One region of the Rhodoferax sp. PAMC 29310 genome, then DNA from elsewhere that is predicted to be linked to it. Evidence: riboswitches for the same ligand, from Rfam matches in the RefSeq annotation. Region 1 holds a riboswitch; the other holds the start of a gene.
What was found. Region 1 has a riboswitch for glycine ahead of J8G15_RS07645 (D-amino acid dehydrogenase). Riboswitches for the same ligand answer to the same signal wherever they lie in the genome.
Positions count from the first base shown of each region.

Region 2: another riboswitch for glycine. It lies ahead of gcvT (glycine cleavage system aminomethyltransferase GcvT); the one in region 1 lies ahead of J8G15_RS07645 (D-amino acid dehydrogenase).

Region 1 covers NZ_CP072852.1:1,670,154-1,673,559, forward strand. Annotated here, with positions in the region: gene J8G15_RS07635 (ANTAR domain-containing response regulator) at 1-498, shown strand, start outside; gene J8G15_RS07640 (VOC family protein) at 579-1,286, shown strand; glycine riboswitch at 1,357-1,445, shown strand; glycine riboswitch at 1,460-1,576, shown strand; gene J8G15_RS07645 (D-amino acid dehydrogenase) at 1,659-2,936, shown strand; gene J8G15_RS07650 (CmpA/NrtA family ABC transporter substrate-binding protein) at 3,264-3,406, shown strand, end outside.
Region 2 covers NZ_CP072852.1:187,607-191,012, reverse strand. Annotated here, with positions in the region: gene J8G15_RS00935 (bifunctional diguanylate cyclase/phosphodiesterase) at 1-1,123, shown strand, start outside; glycine riboswitch at 1,153-1,255, shown strand; glycine riboswitch at 1,276-1,402, shown strand; gene gcvT (glycine cleavage system aminomethyltransferase GcvT) at 1,483-2,640, shown strand; gene gcvH (glycine cleavage system protein GcvH) at 2,719-3,090, shown strand; gene gcvP (aminomethyl-transferring glycine dehydrogenase) at 3,199-3,406, shown strand, end outside.

The DNA.
Region 1 (3,406 bases):
AATCTGGTAGCGGTGCTGCCCGCCGATGTATTCCTGCAGGAGCGAATCAATCAGCTTCAGCCCGACCTGATCATTGTGGATGCCGAAAGCGAGGCCCGTGATGCGCTTGAGCATGTGGTCATGGCCACCCGGGACGCGCGACGCCCCATCGTGATGTTCACCAACAACAATGACACCTCCCAGGTGCGCCATGCTGTGGCATCCGGGGTTACGGCCTACATCGTCGCCGGGCTGTCCAGCGAACGCATTCGCCCCATTTTGGACGTCGCCATGGCCCGTTTCCAGCACGAGCAGGCTTTGCGTCAGGAGCTGGCCGACACCAAGACTGAACTCAAAGACCGCAAAACCATTGACCGCGCCAAAGGCCTGCTCATGCAGCGCCAAAACCTGAACGAACAGCAAGCTTTCGACAAGCTGCGCAAAACCGCCATGGACAAGGGACTGAAACTGGCCGACGTGGCCCAGCGCATGCTGGACGTGGCCGACCTGCTCGCCTGAGGTGCAACGGCGGCCGGCGGCGCATCATTTAAGTCGAAGACCTCAAGCAAATCGCGCCGCCCCGGTGGTAAGGTCACGCCATGAAAACACAAATAGATCATCTGGTTGTCGTGGCCAAAACCCTGGAGTTGGGTGTGCAATGGTGCGAAGCCACCCTAGGCGTCACCCCCGGTCCCGGCGGCGAGCATGCGCAGTTTGGCACGCACAACCGCCTCATCAAAATTGCCACGCCAGCCTACCCGCTGGCCTACCTGGAAATCATCGCCATCAATCCAACCGCCTCGCGCCCCGCCAATGCGGTTGGCAAGCGCTGGTTTGACATGGACGACGCGGCACTGCAGGCGGCCGTTGCCAAACAGCCGCGTCTGGTGCACTTCGTGGTCAATACCGACGACATGCAAGCGGCCCGAATAGCGCTGAAACGCCAAGACATCGAACCCGGTCTCGCGGTACACGCCAGCCGCCATACCCGCAAAGGGGTGCTGCAATGGCAAGTCACGGTGCGTGAAGACGGGCAACGCCTGTTTAATGGCGCACTGCCCAGCTTGATTCAATGGGGCAAGCCTGACGCGGAAGAGCCCTTGCGCCTGCACCCGCGCAACAGCCTGCCCCGTTCTGGTATCTCGCTGCAAAGCATTGCCGTGACCCACCCCACCGCGTCCAAACTGCAGGCTGCGTATGACGCACTGGGGCTCACCGGCATTGCCGTCGAAGAGGGTCCCGCCAACCTCATTGCCACGTTGAAGACCCCCAAAGGCTTGGTGCAACTGGAGAGCCAAGGGGTTTAAGAACCAACGCAGCCCGAAGTCTGGCGGCAGTGAAATATTTCCGCCGGTCACTTCATCCAACCCGCTAGAATCCTGTCCGGCAGGAGAGAGAGCGTCCCAGACGCTCCACCGAAGGCGCAAACTCCCATGAACGCTCAGGTACACCCTCACCGGTGACGTACTGCCACCATTTGTAAACGCCGTCTGGAGAGCCATCGCCACCCGCAAGGTGTCGGCGATGCACCGAAGGAGCAAGCTCCGCAGTCCACTGCGGTGTGAATCTCTCAGGTACCAAGGACAGGGGGAGCGGCATCCGGGCAGCGCCCTGGGTGCTATTTATTCCATAGTGCACTCTGCAGGTTCTGCCTGGGCTAGACCCCGAAAAGGTTATCCATGCGTATCATCGTTCTTGGCAGCGGGCTTCTTGGCGTCAGTTCAGCCTATTACCTCTCCCAACAGGGTCATGAAGTCACCGTGGTGGACCGCCAGTCCTCCCCGGCGGCGGAAACCAGTTTTGCCAACGGCGGGCAAATCTCGGTCAGCCATGCCGAGCCTTGGGCCAACCCCGGCGCGCCCATCAAGCTGCTGCAATGGCTGGGCAAAGAAGACGCGCCACTGCTGTTTCGCCTGCGGGCCGACATGCGCCAGTGGATGTGGGGATTGCAGTTTCTACGCGAGTGCACACCGGCGCGCACCCGCCACAACATTCAGCAAATCGTGCGCCTGGGCACTTACAGCCGCGACACATTGCAGCAACTGCGCCGCGACACGGGCATTGAGTACGACCAGCGCACGCAAGGTATTCTGCATTTTTACACCTCGCAAAAAGAGTTTGACGCCGCTCTGGCACCCACCGAGCAAATGCGCGAACTGGGGTGCGAGCGCAACATCGTGAGCGCCGACGAGGCCGTTCGTCTGGAGCCCACCCTGGGCCATATTCGCCCACAGTTGGCCGGTGCCACCTACACCGCCGAAGACGAGTCGGGTGACGCCAATCGCTTTGCCCGCGAGTTGGTCAAACTGTGCGAAGCCAATGGGGTGAAGTTTTTTATGAACCACACCATCACCGCCTTGCGCGAAGCGGGTGGACAGATTGACCACGTGGAGGCCACCGACAACGAGGGCCGCTTCCAGCGCCTGTACGCAGACTCATACGTGATGGCCATGGGGTCTTTCAGCCCGTTGTACCTGAAGCAGCTCGGCATCAAACTGCCTATTTATCCCGCCAAAGGCTATTCGGTCACCATGCCCGTGAAGGACGCCAACATGGCGCACCAGGTCAGCTTGACGGATGATGAATTCAAACTGGTTTTTTCACGCCTGACGCCGGTGAATGGCGACGGCACCGACCGCTTGCGCATTGCCGGCACGGCGGAGTTCAATGGCTATGACCGCGACCTGAACCGCATTCGCTGCGAAGCCATCGTCCGCCGGGTGGAGCAACTGTTCCCCGGAGCCGGCGACGCCACCCAAGCCAGTTTCTGGAGCGGCCTTCGCCCCGCTACACCCAGCAACGTGCCGCTGATCGGCAAAAGCAAGCTGCCCAACCTGTTCCTCAACACCGGCCACGGCACGCTGGGCTGGACGCACGCTTGTGGCTCCGGCAAATCCATTGCCCGCATCGTGAGTGGGTTGACGCCCGAAGTGGACTTTGCGTTTACCCAAGGCTGAGTCATGGTCGACCTTGCCAGGATGGTGCACCGCACCATCCTCGTGCTGATTCACACTTAGACAAGAAATTGACACCTAGCCCTTGTCCGATATGCGGAAGAAGCTACATATTCGATAGCAACTCACTCTCAAAAAAGTTGGCACAGTGATTGCTTAGACATTGATACGACCAAAGTAGGTCACCAGACGGGTTGAGTCCAAAGGCGGATTCAACCGGTCGATCCGGACAAAGGCGTCCCCACCTGCACGCGGCTTGCACCAAGCCCCGCGCAGCGTGAGGACGCCTTTTTTTGCTTTTCGTTTGTTTTTAAACCTTGGAGAAGACACATGACTGACTTACTCGCCAATTCACTGAGCCGACGGACTGTGCTGCAATCGGCCGCCGTGGGCGCCATCGGTATCAGCCCCGCGCTGCGCTCGGTGGTGTACGCCGGTGGCTCTGACGCGCCAGAAAAAACCGAGGTCAAGAT
Region 2 (3,406 bases), 1.5 Mb from region 1:
TGAGGGAGATACCTTGACGCGCCTGGGCGGAGACGAGTTTGTGGCCGTATTGAGCAACCTGTCAGAACCCGACGATGGCATTCCTGTGCTGGAGCGTCTGCTACAAGCGGCAGCGGTTCCTGTGACGGTTTCGACGGCGCCTGACGAACAAGGCGAAAAAGATCACATCATTGTTCGCGTATCTGCCAGCATGGGCGTGACTTTTTATCCGCAAGACCCGGCGGACGCCGACCAACTGATGCGCCATGCCGACCAGGCCATGTACGCCGCCAAGCAAGCGGGGAAAAACCGCTACCAGTTGTTCGACATCGCGCAGGACGTGGCCATTCAGTCGCGCCGTGAAGGGCTCCAAAACATTCGCACCGCGCTGGACCGCCGTGAGTTCGTTCTGCACTACCAACCCAAGGTCAATATGCAGTCGGGCGTTGTCACTAGCGTGGAAGCGCTGATCCGCTGGCAACACCCCGAAAAGGGATTGCTGCCGCCCGCAGCGTTTCTGCCGCTCATGGCAGGCCACCCAATCAGCATGGAGGTCGGCGAATGGGTGATTGAGACCGCCCTGAGCCAAGCCAGCGCGTGGTTGGCACAAGGACTGGATGTGAAAGTGAGCGTGAACCTGGATGCAGCGCAGTTGCAGCAATCCGGCTTTGCCGAACGCCTGAGCGACATTCTGACCAAGCACCCGGACGTGCCGCAACAGCGCCTAGGCCTTGAGGTGCTGGAATCCAGCGCACTGGAAGATTACGACCGAGTCTGTGATGCCATGCACGCCTGCCATGCCTTGGGCGTGAGCTTTGCGCTGGACGACTTTGGCACCGGTCACTCCTCCCTCACCTACCTCAAACGCCTGCCGGCGCAAACCTTGAAAATTGACCAGACTTTTGTTCGGGACATGCTAGACGACCCCAGCGACCTCGCCATCGTCAAGGGCGTCATAGGCCTGGCCCAGGCCTTTGGACGCAACGTGGTCGCCGAAGGGGTTGAGACGGCTGCCCAGGGCCAAGCGCTTCTGTCGCTGGGCTGCGAAATGGCACAAGACTATGGGATAGCCCGCCCGATGCCAGCGAACCAAATTCCCGCCTGGGTGACCCAGTGGGAATCCAAGGCAGTTTGGACGGATTGAGATCGATCACTGCCGGCCTGCATTAGAATTCCGACTCGTCAGGAGAGAGCTTTCCCAGAGAAAGCCGCCGAAGGCGCAGAACCGCTGATTGCAGCGGTTTGAACGCTCAGGCAAAAGGACTGACAAGCGCGTCAGGGTGTCACCACCCAGCGCGTCTCCCCACTGGAGAGAGGCCAAACCGGATTTGGCCCACCGAAGGAGCAAACCGCAGTCTGCCAGCCCACCCGGGTTGACGTTGGCCCGGTGAATCTCTCAGGTAGAGCGGACAGCGGGGGCACAGGCCAGGGGTTTGACATCGCGTCAAACCTTCGGATTTGGATACGCCCCTGGGCGCCACGCGCCCGAACCGGAGTTCGCTGATGACTGCCACCACACCCCCTCTTGCCGCGCTGCTTAGTGTTCCGCTGAATGATCTGCATGTCTCGCTGGGCGCCCGCATGGTGCCATTTGCCGGCTATTCCATGCCCGTGCAGTACCCCGCCGGCCTGATGGCCGAACACCACCACACCCGCACGGCCGCCGGCTTGTTTGATGTGTCCCACATGGGCCAGTTGCGTCTGGTGGGCCCTGACGCCGCCGCCGCTTTTGAGACCCTGATGCCGGTGGACGTGATCGATCTGGCCGTGGGAAAACAGCGCTACGGTCTGCTGCTCAATGACGACGGAGGCATCATTGACGACCTGATGTTCTTCAACAAAGGCGATGACGAGATTTTTGTCATCGTCAACGGTGCTTGCAAGATCGGAGACATTGCCCACATCCAGGCCAAGATCGGCGAGCGTTGCCAGGTGATTCCCATGCCTGAGATGGCCTTGCTGGCACTGCAGGGCCCACAGGCCGTCACCGTCTTGTCTCGCCTGGCGCCCGGCGTGGAAAACTTGGTGTTCATGACTGGCGGCAACTTCAAAGTAGACGCTGGCACAAAAATCATTCACGTCTTTTTAACCCGCAGTGGCTACACCGGAGAAGACGGTTTTGAGATCTCCGTGCACGAGAGCGACGCCAACGCCCTCGCCCACGCCCTGCTGGCCCAGCCTGAAGTGAAGCCCATTGGTCTGGGTGCGCGCAACTCGCTGCGCCTGGAAGCCGGTCTGTGCTTGTATGGCAACGACATTGACACCACCACCACGCCCGTCGAGGCGACTCTGAACTGGGCCATGCAAAAGGTGCGACGTACTGATGGCGCCCGTGCCGGCGGTTTTCCGGGGGCTAGCAAAATACTAGCGCAACTCGCAGGTGGCGCGGGCGCTGCAACCCGAAAACGTGTGGGACTCATGGCGCTGGAGCGCATTCCCGTGCGTGACCACACCGAATTGCAAGACCTGGCTGGAAACCGCATTGGCGAAGTGACCAGTGGCCTGCTGGGCCCCACCATCGACAAGCCAGTGGCCATCGGTTATGTGCCGCCTGAACTGGCCGCGCTGGGCACAAAGATCAACGCCATGGTGCGCGGCAAGGCCGTGCCCATGGAGGTAGTGGCCATGCCGTTTGTGCCCACCAACTACTTCCGCGGCTAAAAGCCAGGGTTAAAGCCCACACAGAATTTTTACTGTTTCAACGACTGACACCTTTCATCATTTTTTAGGAGCGCCTCCATGACCATCAAGTACACCCCTGACCACGAATGGCTGAACATTGACGGCGACACCGCCATCGTCGGCATCACGCACCACGCGCAAGATGCCTTGGGCGATGTGGTGTTTGTGGACCTGCCCGAAGTCGGCGCCACTTTTGCTGCCAAAGACATTGCCGGCGTCGTCGAATCCGTGAAAGCCGCCGCTGACGTCTACATGCCCGTCACCGGCGAGATCATCGAGGTGAACGAAGCCCTGCGCGCTGACCCAGCTCTCGCCAACTCCGACCCACTGGGCGCCGGCTGGTTCTTCAAGGTCAAGCTGTCCAACCCGGCCGAGCTGGACGCCCTGATGGACGAAACCAGCTACACCAGCTTCTCCGCTGGCGCCTAAATAGGGCTGCGGGCTGCGGCCCGCGCCGGCTGAGCCTGTCGTAGCCCATTCCCCCCCTTGTTTCGCTCGCCCTTCGACAGGCTTGAGGCGAACGGTTTGTGAGTCCTCATGTCGATGCAATCTCCCCTGCCCCTAAAAACACTCGAAAACACCTCCGAATTTATCGCCCGCCATATTGGTGTTGAAGCGGCAGATGAAGAAATGATGCTGAAAGTCGTCGGATCGGCCTCGCGCCGCGATCTGATTGACGGCATCGTGCCGCGCTCCATTGCCCGCCAATCCGTTATGAACATTCCTGCAGCCATCACGGAAGCCG